Regions from separate parts of the Oceanobacillus sp. FSL W7-1304 genome, predicted to be linked through region 3. Evidence: riboswitches for the same ligand, from Rfam matches in the RefSeq annotation. Region 3 holds a riboswitch; each other region holds the start of a gene.
The links. A riboswitch is a leader RNA that binds a small molecule or an ion and turns the genes downstream of it on or off. The one in region 3 is predicted to bind preQ1.

Region 1 (4,273 bases), 870 kb from region 3:
ATACATTATGATTACGTAATGTATTTTCCATTTTAATGGTGTTATGTTTACATAAAAAAGTGTTACTATGCCACTCATTTTTTTCGATTAGGCTTAGCTTTTCTTTTTAATCAGTTGCCTTCCATTTGGTCTATTCTCTAAATATAAATAACCCTCCTTTAAGTAGATTAAAGGAGGTGACATGTGATAATAATCAATCATTTTATTAACTTTATGCAATTAATGTAAATTTGTTAAAAACCTACATCTCTACTCTTTTATTACAAAACTTGGCATTCGTTAATGTGATTCTTAGAAAGTGTATGATGCATTCTCTTATGCTTTGAAGTAAAACAAGGCTTTAGACGAATTCCTAGTTGCACTTATGCAGCATATGAAAGTTTACATTCTTATCTGCTAAAAAAGACGAACTTGGTCACAATAGTAGTGGAGGATGATTATCGTGATATTTATATACAATGACTATGGCGGAACACATACAACTTCTCTTGCAGCAGCATATCATCTAAAAAAAATCCCGACTGACAAAGTTCTTACAAAAGAGGAGATTATGAGTGTAGATTATTTTAACAAATTAACAAAACACGATCTTGGAAAATTAATATTTCATGGATTAGATGAAGATGGAAATGCTGTTTATACCATAGGCAGAAAAGATAATAAATATGTTGTGCCAGCAATACAAAATCTTATTGAGCTATTACAGGAAAAATATAATTTTAATGAAAAAATAGTAATATCCAACACTTCACCGACCGTACCTATAGCTATGTCAATTGGAGGATTTTTCTCTAGAGGTCTACACATTGACTTTATCGGCGTTCCATTACTTATAGCAGGTGCTAAACAGTGCTGTAATCAGATTAATCGATTAGTTGAACAGACCAAGAAAGCAAGTATTTCTAGAAATAGTAAAATTGTTGTTTTAGAAAATAAATCGTTCAATTAATGCTTCTAGTATTTAACATGAAAGGAATCGATTCTCATGGACTACCCAACCATTCACACAAATTTCTGGGACGGAGTTATTGCTGTACCAGCTGTCGTGTTATTAACCCAATGTTTTAAAGTATTTCCTGTTCCACGTCAATACTTTCCTACCATAGCAAGCATTATTGGGTTTATTATTTCCATCTTTATTAGTCATAGAGGAGATTTATGGGCTGGTATTTATGGGGGCTTTTTATGGTGCTGCGGCAGTAGGTACCTATTCTTCATTGAAAACTACTTGGTTAGCTTTTAAATATAGAAAGAGAAAGCCTAAGTCCCCATAGGCGTAAACAGTTCTTTAAAGATTGAAACTATCCATCCCGCTAAATAAACTCCGTTCTAAACAACAACCAACATCTAGTGGCAAATAAAATAATACGAAATATACTGCGGCATAACAGCGTGCTATTCTTCCAGCATTGCCTCCGCTTTAGTTGTCTCAACAGTGCCATGTGGATGATGTGGGGGGGCATATATTGTATAAAGCTTTAATGGAATATTGCCTGTATTGATTACATTATGCCATGTTCCAGCAGGCACCATAATTGCTGTATCGTCGTATACTCTTCTTTCAAAATTCAAGTTATTACTGCTTTTCCCCATTCTTACAATCCCCTGTCCTTGCTCTATTCGCAGGAATTGATCGGTATCTGGATGTATTTCTAAACCAATATCATCACCAACATGAATACTCATTAATGTAACTTGCATGTGCTCTCCTGTCCATATAGCAGTACGATACGTATTATTATTTCGTGTAGCCTTATTAATATTTATAACAAACGGTTGTGGTCCATAATCCTTCACTCGGAAATCTTCTTTTTTTTGTAATTGTTCATTCATTAGACTTCCATAATAAAACGGTCTTTCGTAAGGATAATGCGGTATGTTCGTAAAGTAAGGCAGAGGATACGGATAAAAATAGTACACTTTACTCATTCCCTTCATTCTATTCCAAATTTATTGTATGAGGCATGTTTAAGTAACGTGCCTATATGAATAAAAACATCCGTTTTAAAGTTATTTAATTATTTCCCATAAATAATTTTTATACATTAGTATTTACAAAGGCTAATAAACACTGGTATGATAGCATATGTTTCACGTGGTTCGAAACCATCCCACGATAAAAAACTAAGGAGAGAGATTAACATGAAAGTAAGAACTCTTGTGGTGAATGCGTTAATAGCTGCTTTATATATTGCTGTATCCGCACTCATTGTTCCATTCGGATTTACAAATATCCAATTCCGCATTTCTGAAGTATTTAACCATCTTATTGTATTTGATAAGCGCTACTTCTTTGGAATTGTAATAGGGGTATTTTTATATAACCTATTATTTTCACCTTTAGGTTGGTTTGATTTAGTCTTTGGTGTAGCACACTCTGCAATTTCATTAGCTATTATCATTCTACTAGCAAAATATATAAAAAATATATGGGTGCTGCTTGCTGCGAATACCATTGTCTTTACATTCAATATGTTCATTATTGCATTTGAATTGAAGCTTGCTTTACAATTTCCGTTCCTGTTGACCTGGTATACAACAGCCGTCGGTGAGTTCGTTGTATTAGCTATCGGTATCCCAATTATATATGCCCTGAATAAGCGATTAAAATTTAATCGTCTAATGTAAATAACCTCCTCGTTCGTTCACGAATGAGGAGGTTATTTTATTTCCATCATCCACAGATTTTGCTTATACTTAGGTTACGTAAAATCGGAAAGGATGGATAGCATGATTGTTCGAGAACGCAATCAAGAATTAATATTGATTCAGCAGGATCACCATGCAGCTATTTCCGGTGATATTGTGAAACAATGGAAGAAAGATTACTTTTTAGGAGACGGTTTACGAAGCTCGGTTGAATTCGCAGCATATCAGCATGACTGTGGCTGGAAGGAGTTTGACAAACAGCCATTTCTGAACGACAAAGAAGCAATACCCTACTCTTTTTTCGATTTTCCGATCTTACCGAAAATCGTTCTTTATAAGCATGGGATTGATGTGGTCCAACAAGTAGATTCATACGCTGCACTTCTATGCAGTGAACACTATAAACGCTTCCTTTTAAATCATACTTCTCTAGAAGCCCAGGAATTTGTTACAGCAGAAAACACACGGCAGCAATCAATTATTGCCACTTTAAACGAATTCAACAAACGTTTGTTTAATTTTCATTATGGGCTTATTCAGTTTAGTGATAACCTTTCTTTGTATCTTTGTTTGAATGAACCGGGTAATGCAATGAATGCCGGACATTCCTTTTTTAAAGATGGGATTCCCATGAATCAAGCATTGCACGAATTTTGCGACGAACACTTACAGTTACACTGGAAAAATGAGAACACAGTCGTATTAGATGACTTCCCATTTGAACAGCCGTTTGACGTCGTTATTAAACAAAAAGCAATACCAAAAGCCGATCTTTCAGCTAAAGGATTAATCGCTAGCTACGAGGAAGCAACCTTTGAAGAATGGAACGTAACGATCACCACTTTGTAACCAACAAAAAGAGCTGAACAGCTAGCCTCTTCCAGAGGATGTTCAGCTCGAATTTCTTTGGTTAATCCCATTCATATGGTGTTGTTTGGTAGACATAATAATTCAGCCAATTCGAGAACAATAAACTACAATGACTTTTCCATCGATGTAATGGCTTTTCATTTGGATCATCGTTCGGGAAGTAGTTCTCTGGCAATTGTGTTAGAATACCTCTCTGATGGTCCCGATGATATTCTTCTGCCAATGTACTTGCACTATATTCAAGATGACCTGTTGCCATTATATTCTTACCGTCTTTAGAGGACATTAAGAAAATACCTGCCTTATCGGAATGGGCCAGGATTTGCAGTTTTGAATGGTTTGCGATCTCCTCATACGAAATATCGGTATATCTAGAGTGTGGCGCAAGGAAATAATCATCAAATCCACGCACGAGATTCTCATTTCGGTGTAATACCTCATGTTCAAAAATACCAAAGCATTTTTCCGGTAATTCATGCTTATTAATCCCATAATGGTGATACAAAGCCGCCTGCGCACCCCAGCAAATATGCAATGTCGATGTAACATTTTCTTTTGACCAATTCATAATCTCTTGTAATTCTTCCCAGTAATCCACTTCTTCAAATGAAAGATGCTCAACAGGCGATCCTGTAATAATCATTCCATCGAACCGCTTCTCTTTAATGTCAGAAAACGGTTTATAAAAGGTGTCCAAATGATATTTACTCGTATTTTTTGAATCATGTGTCGTCATCTTCAAAAATGAGACGTT
Region 2 (4,273 bases), 260 kb from region 3:
TTTCCGTACTGTCCATATTGATTCGTCTTTGCTCTGCTGCTTTTTTTCCATGAACGATATAGTAAATTCCTACACTTAATAGAACAATAACCGCCATTGCAATATATAATCCTCTAAATCCGATAAGAGGTAAAACAAACCCTAACAAGAAAGGTCCGACACCGATACCGAAATCAAAGAACACAAAGAATGTAGATGTTGCAAGTCCAATTCGTTGCCTTGGAGCCTGATTGACAGCAATCGTTTGAGCACTTGATTGGAAAGTTCCGAAACCGACTCCGATTACCGCTCCAGCTAAAAGTAAACTGATTCCAACACTTGCTTGACTTAAAATAACTAATCCCACAGCAAATAGTAAAAGCGATGGATATACTACGCTGTTCTCGCCTTTTGCATCAAATAATCGGCCAGTAAAAGGTCTAGAAGCTACCAGAAAAATTGCATACATGATAAAGAAAAAGCTAGCCGCATCTACCAAGTTGATTTCCGCTGCATATGCAGAGAAAAAGGATAAAATACTAGAATAAACAAAACCTACAGTAGCTACAAGAATCGCGATTGGAATAGTTGTTTTTTCAAAGAAATCATTAATATGAAATCCTTTTCGCGTTGGGGTCGGTTCATTCACAATATCTACCTTTGGTACACGTAAGAAAACTGTTGCAATCAATGCAACAGCTGCGAAGACAGTAGTAGCGATAAAAATCATCGGATTGTTAAAGTGTTGACTAATATACAATCCTAGGAATGGACCGATTGCCATGGCTAAATTTGTACTTGTTGCAAAGTACCCCATTCCTTCACCACGCCTTACAATTGGGATAATATCTGCCGCAATTGTACTCGTAGCTGTCGTACTAATTCCAAAAGCAAAACCATGAATAAAACGAATGACTAATAATGCAGCCAAATTATTGACTGGGAAATAAAATAGCATAAAGACCAAAAATAAAGCGAGCCCAAAGAGCAGCAATTTCTTTTTGCCTACCTTATCTATAATTCTTCCGGCAATTGGACGGACAAGCACTGCTCCAAGCACAAAAATACTCGATGCAAGCCCTGCCTGACTTTGGGAGGCATCGAATTGATCTACAGCATAAATAGCTAACGTTACAATTAACATATAAAACGAAATAAATAACAAAAAATTGGATGTCGCGACCATAATAAAGTCCTTCGTCCATAATTTAGGTTTTTGACTCATACTGATACTTACTCTCCTTACTTAAGTTTATCTCTTAGTTGCTGAATTGTTCGAAACGAAGCTTCCATTTCTGTTTCAGGAATTTCTGCTAGTAATGATTGTTCAAATTTATTGACAACATCATAAGCTTTTTCATACATTTCCAAGCCTTTTTTTGTCAATTGCATCTTCCGCTCTCGCTTATCCTCACTTGGAAGACGTTCAATTAATTGTTGTTCCTCCAGCCGTTTGACAGTACGAGATATCGTCGGCTTCTCAACATCCAAATAATTCGTTATCTCTACAAGAGTAGCCGATCCGCACTGCTTTAAATAATAAACAATGCTCCATTGGGAATAATATAAACCTACTTCAACTAGATGCTCATTCAATTTTTTCCTAAACGTTCTTGTAAATTGCATGTTTAATTGAAAAAATCGCTGGGACAATTCAAACCCCTCCTAAAAAGTTACCTAAGTAACTATATACCATTTTAACATAAAAGTCTAGGGCAGATGGGGATGTTCATTATTTTTTAATTGGATAATCGAAATACAGATAATGATTGCTCTTCTCATTTAAATTATTTATCCCTAACGTCCACCTTTTTAACTGTCTTCCATACATAATACAAACTTTCTTTGGAAATATAACAACAATGGTTTAACCAAGTTTATGGTACTTTTAAACAAAAGAATGGAGGCTTTTTTATGGTTCAACATAACCCACACGACCAGATTCAACAAGCTACTCAACTTGTCCACCAGTCCATGGAATCGATCCAATCAGCAAAAGATCATGCAAGCGTAGACCATCAGCAATACGAACAAGCTACTGAGCAGCTGCAGCGGGCTGAAGATGTATTGCAGCAAGCACAGAACCAATACGGAGAGCAAGCCCTGCAGAACCCTCAATTTCAACAAACACAGGAATTGCTGCATAATTTAAGGCAGCAGCTTCAAAAGGTAGATCGTCAAGAAAATAGAAACTTTTAATGAAAACCCTTATCCTAAGATTAAGTTAAATAAACGCAAACAAATAAGGGATTCGTCATCACTCTTCGATTTGACGAATCCCCCATACTATCTTAACAAAGCATTGAATATATTTAATGACAATCCTAGATCCTACCTAATTTTAACGATTATCAACCTTTTCAGGATACATATCATGGTTCATCATCCGGTGCTCTGCCATTTGTTCATATTTCGTTCCAGGTTTACCATAGTTGCAATACGGGTCAATGGAAATACCACCACGCGGCGTGAACTTCCCCCATACTTCAATATATCGCGGATCCATTAGCTTAATTAAATCGTTCATTATAACATTTACACTATCCTCATGAAATCCGCCATGGTTGCGATAGCTGAATAAATACAGTTTGAGCGATTTACTCTCTACCATTTTTACATCAGGTATGTAACTAATATAAATCGTTGCAAAATCAGGTTGCCCTGTCATCGGACATAACGTCGTAAACTCTGGAAAATTTAATTTTACAAAATAATCCCGATCTTGATGGTTATTTTCAAATGCCTCCAGCACTTCTGGATTATATTCATATACATAGGATGTTCCTTGGTTTCCTAGTAAAGTCAATCCTGACAAATCTTGTTCCTTCATGTAATTCCCTCCACTTATTTGTTTTCAGATAAAAATCTACCTTGCAGACCTACCAAAAAAAGCCGTGTACCCCTAAGGCACACGACTTTAATCGCATCACTTTCCTTAGTTTTTTATAGAGGGTTAAAGCTAAGAACCTCTTTCGCATATTTACGAGTTTATTATATAGATGAATTATATATATGTCAATTTACACAAAACAGCATAAGAGGTAGTTTTAAGTAAAATTTTCCATTTACATAGACTTTTCTGTCAATAGGTGTTATAAAAGAAAAGCACCCTTATCTGTGCAACGACATCTATATCAACGATGCTAGCATCGATCATGAAAAACCTGGTAAAAGGACTTGACTCAATGCTTGAATCTAGCAGTAAAAGCTAAGTCCTTTTTATCTTCATATAAGCAATTTATTTTAAACATCATGCCTTTTTCAAAGCCTAAACATCTAAACTTTTTTAACAAATTCAGATTTCAGCTTCATTGCTCCAAAGCCATCGATTTTACAGTCAATATCATGATCGCCATCAACTAATCGAATATTCTTCACTTTCGTCCCTACCTTTACAACAGATGAACTTCCCTTTATTTTCAAATCTTTAATTACAGTGATTGTATCCCCGTCTTTTAGGACATTTCCGTTTACATCTCGAATCACATGCTCATCTTCATTGTTTTCCTTACCTGATTCTATAGTCCATTCATGCACACACTCTGGACATATAAATAGATTTCCATCTTCATATGTATACTCCGAATTACACTTCGGACAGTTTGGTACTTCTTTCATCACATGCTTCCTCCATCCATTATATATGCTCTTATCATGCCATATACGTCTTGCATTAACAACCTTCCCCGAATTGTATAATGAAAGTTCCGCGAATCTACTTTATAATGATGTTCAAACTAAAACAAGCAATGCCAGAAAATAACCAGCATTGCTTACTAAAATCCCTATTTCGTATAATTATCAAAATATCCTTGGATAAAGACAATCGGCGTACCTTTGTCGCCACTTCCTGAAGTCAAGTCAGCAAGAGAACCAATTAAGTCCGTAAGCTTTCTCGGAGTTGTCCCTTGTGCTTCCATTGCTCCAACAAGATCCTCATCTTTCTCATTAATAAATTTTGAGATTGCTTGCTGCAGTTCCTCGCCTTTCAAATCGGAAAAATTATTATCTGCAAGATATTTTAATTTTACTTCATTCGGTGTTCCCTCAAGTCCAGCTGTAAAAGCAGGAGATACTACTGGATCTGCGAGTTCCCAAATTTTACCTACAGGATCTTTAAATGCTCCGTCTCCATAAATCATTACTTCCACATTTTTTCCTGTTTTCTCTTGCAGCATACTTTGAATTCTGTCCACTGTCGGCTGGCAATTACGCGGGAAAAGCTTTACCTTATCTTCTGTTGATTTGTTTGAACCCAACAGTCCATATTCCTCATTATATCCACTGCCATCAA
Region 3 (4,273 bases):
GTGCATAAATACTTGTCCCTTATCATCACTTGAACCACGTGCATAAAGGCGACCATCTCTTACCTCTGCTTGAAAAGGATCACTTTTCCATTGGTCTATCGGGTCTACTGGCTGGACATCATAGTGCCCGTAAAAAAGCACTGTTGGGGCATCTTCTCCCGCCCCATTGTACGCAGCATATACAAGTGGATGACCTTCTGTCTCCTGCTTTTCTACCTTGTCAAAACCAATCTCTTTTAAGTATGTAACAATAAAGTCTGCCGCACGAGTTACATCTCCTTTGTATGCACTATCCGTACTCACACTCGGAATCGCCAGGAAATCACTCAATTTGGTTAGCAGACGTTCTCGGTTGTCCTTCAAATAGTATAATGCTTTTTCACTCATTAGACATTCCTCTCCTATCATATTGATATATAGTTTATTTTAGCATAACGGAAATGAAAAGGAATAGTTCGTCAAACTAATGGGTTTCGTTTTAGATATATATTAATAAATAAGGGTACAATTCTTTATTCAAGATTTGCACCCTTAAGTTCAAGATCACCTATTAAAGTTTCACATTTGCTATTGGAAATGGACTTTAAAGGGACTTATATCAAACACCACGTTTATTCCCCCATAAATAAGTGTGAAGCTGTGGCAATACCCGAACGTCGTTCAATTCTGAATTATTCATTACAAGGTCAACCAATCGTTCGTATTTTTCAAGTAAATATGGTAACAACTTATCCTGTTCTACTGTTTCCAAATCATCATTACCCACTTGCAGAAACAATTCTACATCAGGATACCTTTTGTGTATGTTGATGGCATATTGCAAATCTTCTTTCTCAAAGATAACCACCTTTAAACTGAAATTGCCTTGTTGCTTTTCCTCTAATGAACGGATGATAAAATCCAATGTTTCAAAATTTGTAGTCATTCCAGAGCTCGGTGGCTTAGGCGAAATCGTCAGATCATCTATCTTTGTAAACCATTTCTGCCATCTGCTACCTTGTGTTTCCAATGCAACCTTCACCTGATTTTCATGAAGTAAATCTACTAATGTATTCAATTGTGCCAATAAGCCGGGATTTCCTCCTGAGATGGTAACATGCTGAAATCGCCCGCCTCCCTTCTCAAATAAGGCATCCACTATTTTCTGCGGTTCCATCATTTGAACTGATTCCTTTTCTGAACCGTCCCACGTGAATTTCGAATCACACCACGAGCAGGAATAATCACAGCCGGCCGTTCTGACAAACATCGTTTTTTGGCCAATGACCATTCCCTCCCCTTGAATGGTTGGACCAAATATTTCAAGTACAGGTATTTTTCTCATAATGTTTTCTCCTTCGGTCGGTAAATACAATAGCTTGTGGGCGTTTCCCTTAAATATACCTGAACACAAGTTGGGTTATTCGACAGGGTGTTTAGGTATTCCTTAATGATTTCATATATAGTACGGGCAACCACTTCTGTTGTTGGAAAATATTCAGCGTCCTGGTCGGAGAATTTGGTATCTTCGTTCATCATACGATGATCAAACCGCTTATGAATTAAATCTTTTATTTTTTTAAAATCTACCAAAAAACCTGTGTGATCAAGCTCGTCTCCAGCAATGGTGACATTTGTAAAATAGGTATGCCCATGAATATTTTGGCATTTCCCAGCATCCTCATGTGGTACATAATGAGCTGCGGCAAATTGAAAATCTTTATTTAGTTCATATGCATAGGGATGTTCTGTTACTGGATAAATCTGTTGCATCATGAATCATCACTCCTTCGTTTATTTTGTATCTTTGGGAGCTTGTATCCATCCAATAAGGAAAAGCGTGAGCTCCCGTTTAGCGACGTACGGACTGCGCCCCGTACTGTGGGGTGGTTCGGCGTGTCGAACATTCTTACGTAGGAGATAAAGAAAACACGACGAACGGACTGAGTCGATGTTGACTTTCACCGCCAGGGTATAAGTGCGACTAAGCCTTTGGCATAGCCAATCGGCAAGTCTTCTTTATCGTACGGAGGTGAGGGAAGTCTCGCTAGTCGCTGGGCGCTGGAGCTAGACAAAAAAGGACAACACTAAGAAGATGCTGTCCATGCTCCTTAGTTTTTTATAGAGGGATGGAATTTCGAACCTCTCCTGCCAATACGCAGATTCTATTATTCACTTACCATCTTACTTTACCATATCTTTTGTTTAAGATTAAAGAATACATATCAACATAGAAATGAATTCATTCATGGTATAGCAAAAAACGTTTCAAAGGAAAAGACGATAACCGATGATCGTCTTGTTTAACGTTTGCATCAGTTTACTATAATAATAGACAGCTAAAAATATAAGAAATATGTAAAAATAAGAAATAAAATTGAAGATACAATAATTCTAATCCAACTCAATTTTTTACTTATCCCTGCTCTTTTTTCTAAGTAATTTATATAACCAACTGTTAATATAAAACCAAAAAGTATAATTGCATATCCTAAATTATCATTTTCTTTAATCAAATACCTCATTGCAGCTATAGCAACGAGTATAATGCCGATTGTTCCCAAAGTCATATTGAAATAAAGAGCTTGTTTATTTTCCTTCAAAACTACCCCTCCCTCTAAAAAATTCCTCAGGTATATCCCTTTCAATTACTTAACAACCCCGCCCCGCAAACGATAAAAAGCCACTTCTCTAATTGAAAAGTAGCAACAGATCGTTCAATAAGAATTATTTATTTTTTCTCTAATGCCTTTACACCTCTGATTAGCCAATACAAAGCTATCCAAGGTAAAACAAATTTAGTAATCCATTCAATTAAAACAAATAAGAAGAAACTTTCAATGTTAAAAAACGGGAGAATTATGAAAAGTACTACTAAAACGGCACCACCAATGATGAAAATATTCATCGGATTATCACCTCTTCCATAGGTAAACTAATCTTTAATTTGGAAAAATAGTATCTTTTGAATAGGTAAACAGCCAAAATCTAACCTCTTTTCGAAAATAAATCTTTAACAAACCTATTACTATACTTCAATAAGACAGAGCCGGTGTCCTTTTACACTAAACCTACACCGTTAGTACCATTGCTACCATTTGCATCATAACCTAATAACTTTTCCTTAGATTTTCTTTACTTTTAACCATATGCCTTATTCCTTTACCTGCAAGTGGTTCGTCTTTAAATCTTGGTATAATGTGGAAATGGGCATGAAAAATATGCTGACCACCTACTTCACCACAGTTCCAACCAAGATTATATCCTTGAGGTTCGTGTTCTTTGTCTAAGTATTTTTTTACCTCTTGAAGAAGACTGTAAGTTGCTGCCCATTCATCCTGGGTTAAGTCAAATGCAGTTTCTCTATGATTTTTAGGAACAATGAGCCCTGCTCCTTCAAGTAGACCAGCTTTTATTTTTGATTGGTCTAATTGTAAAAAAAGACAATGTTCATTACTCAAAACAACTTTTTGTTTAGGTTCTGAATAGGGGTTACAAAAAACACACTTTTCCATGGTAATCTCCTCATTTTTTATTTCTCTTCTTAGTTACTTCTACATAACCCGATTCCAGCACATATTTATTCAGTTATAGCACCATCATTTGAAGAAGCATTAAATGGCATTAAATGAAACTTATTAAACAATCGTGCCATTTAATTGAAATATTCCATACTGCAGGTCAGTAAAAAATAAAAAGCAGCAGATACTAATAATAAATTAACGATTGCTAACTTCTTCATACCTTCTTTTATACATATAACCAAGCCATATAAACTGCTAAACATCCAAAAAGCTATCAAAATTATCCAACCCAAATGGTCATTTCTATAATCGTCATCGAAAAACATTGTTATTGCACCTATAATTAAAAAGATAAGCAAGGTGTTAGTCCCAACTCTTAAAGCTTTAGTTGTTTTATCACTTTTCAATTTATCCCCACTTTTTTTGCGCTAAACTGCCAGTTACATTAAGAACAACATTTCACAAAATTATCTTACCATATATTAATAATCTTTTAAAAAATTCAATAATGTCCTCGTTATTTTAATAATAAAAACCGTCTGAACTAGACGGTTTTGTTTGTTAATTTATTAGTCAATCTAATGTGATTTGAGTTGTATTTTTTGTCAATACAACTCAAAACGGAACCACATTTAAATGAGTTGTTCCTGTTTATTGCTTAGTGCTATTTTTAAATCATCAATCAAGTCATCAGCATCCTCAATTCCAACCGATATACGAATTAACCCATCGGTGATCCCAAGCTCTTGTCTACGCTCAGCTGGAATTGA

Region 1: it holds a riboswitch for preQ1, as region 3 does, so the genes downstream of both, NYE61_RS11420 (QueT transporter family protein) here and queD (6-carboxytetrahydropterin synthase QueD) in region 3, are expected to answer to the same signal.
Region 2: it holds a riboswitch for preQ1, as region 3 does, so the genes downstream of both, queF (preQ(1) synthase) here and queD (6-carboxytetrahydropterin synthase QueD) in region 3, are expected to answer to the same signal.

The regions. Positions count from the first base shown of each region.
Region 1 covers NZ_CP150211.1:2,253,221-2,257,493, forward strand. Annotated here, with positions in the region: gene NYE61_RS11405 (DUF3189 family protein) at 443-949, shown strand; partial or broken gene NYE61_RS11410 (hypothetical protein) at 986-1,274, shown strand; gene NYE61_RS11415 (cupin domain-containing protein) at 1,396-1,929, opposite strand; PreQ1 riboswitch class I at 2,090-2,134, shown strand; gene NYE61_RS11420 (QueT transporter family protein) at 2,143-2,628, shown strand; gene NYE61_RS11425 (DUF3891 family protein) at 2,731-3,498, shown strand; gene metA (homoserine O-succinyltransferase) at 3,560-4,273, opposite strand, start outside.
Region 2 covers NZ_CP150211.1:1,647,039-1,651,311, forward strand. Annotated here, with positions in the region: gene NYE61_RS08280 (MFS transporter) at 1-1,204, opposite strand, end outside; gene NYE61_RS08285 (MarR family transcriptional regulator) at 1,222-1,632, opposite strand; gene NYE61_RS08290 (hypothetical protein) at 1,894-2,178, shown strand; gene queF (preQ(1) synthase) at 2,321-2,809, opposite strand; PreQ1 riboswitch class I at 2,909-2,955, opposite strand; gene NYE61_RS08300 (zinc ribbon domain-containing protein YjdM) at 3,256-3,597, opposite strand; gene NYE61_RS08305 (coenzyme F420-0:L-glutamate ligase) at 3,765-4,273, opposite strand, start outside.
Region 3 covers NZ_CP150211.1:1,384,475-1,388,747, forward strand. Annotated here, with positions in the region: gene NYE61_RS06925 (dipeptidase) at 1-387, opposite strand, end outside; gene queE (7-carboxy-7-deazaguanine synthase QueE) at 599-1,324, opposite strand; gene queD (6-carboxytetrahydropterin synthase QueD) at 1,321-1,755, opposite strand; PreQ1 riboswitch class I at 2,085-2,131, opposite strand; gene NYE61_RS06940 (hypothetical protein) at 2,319-2,582, opposite strand; gene NYE61_RS06945 (hypothetical protein) at 2,711-2,887, opposite strand; gene NYE61_RS06950 (HIT domain-containing protein) at 3,090-3,494, opposite strand; gene NYE61_RS06955 (hypothetical protein) at 3,635-3,910, opposite strand; gene NYE61_RS06960 (bifunctional cystathionine gamma-lyase/homocysteine desulfhydrase) at 4,136-4,273, opposite strand, start outside.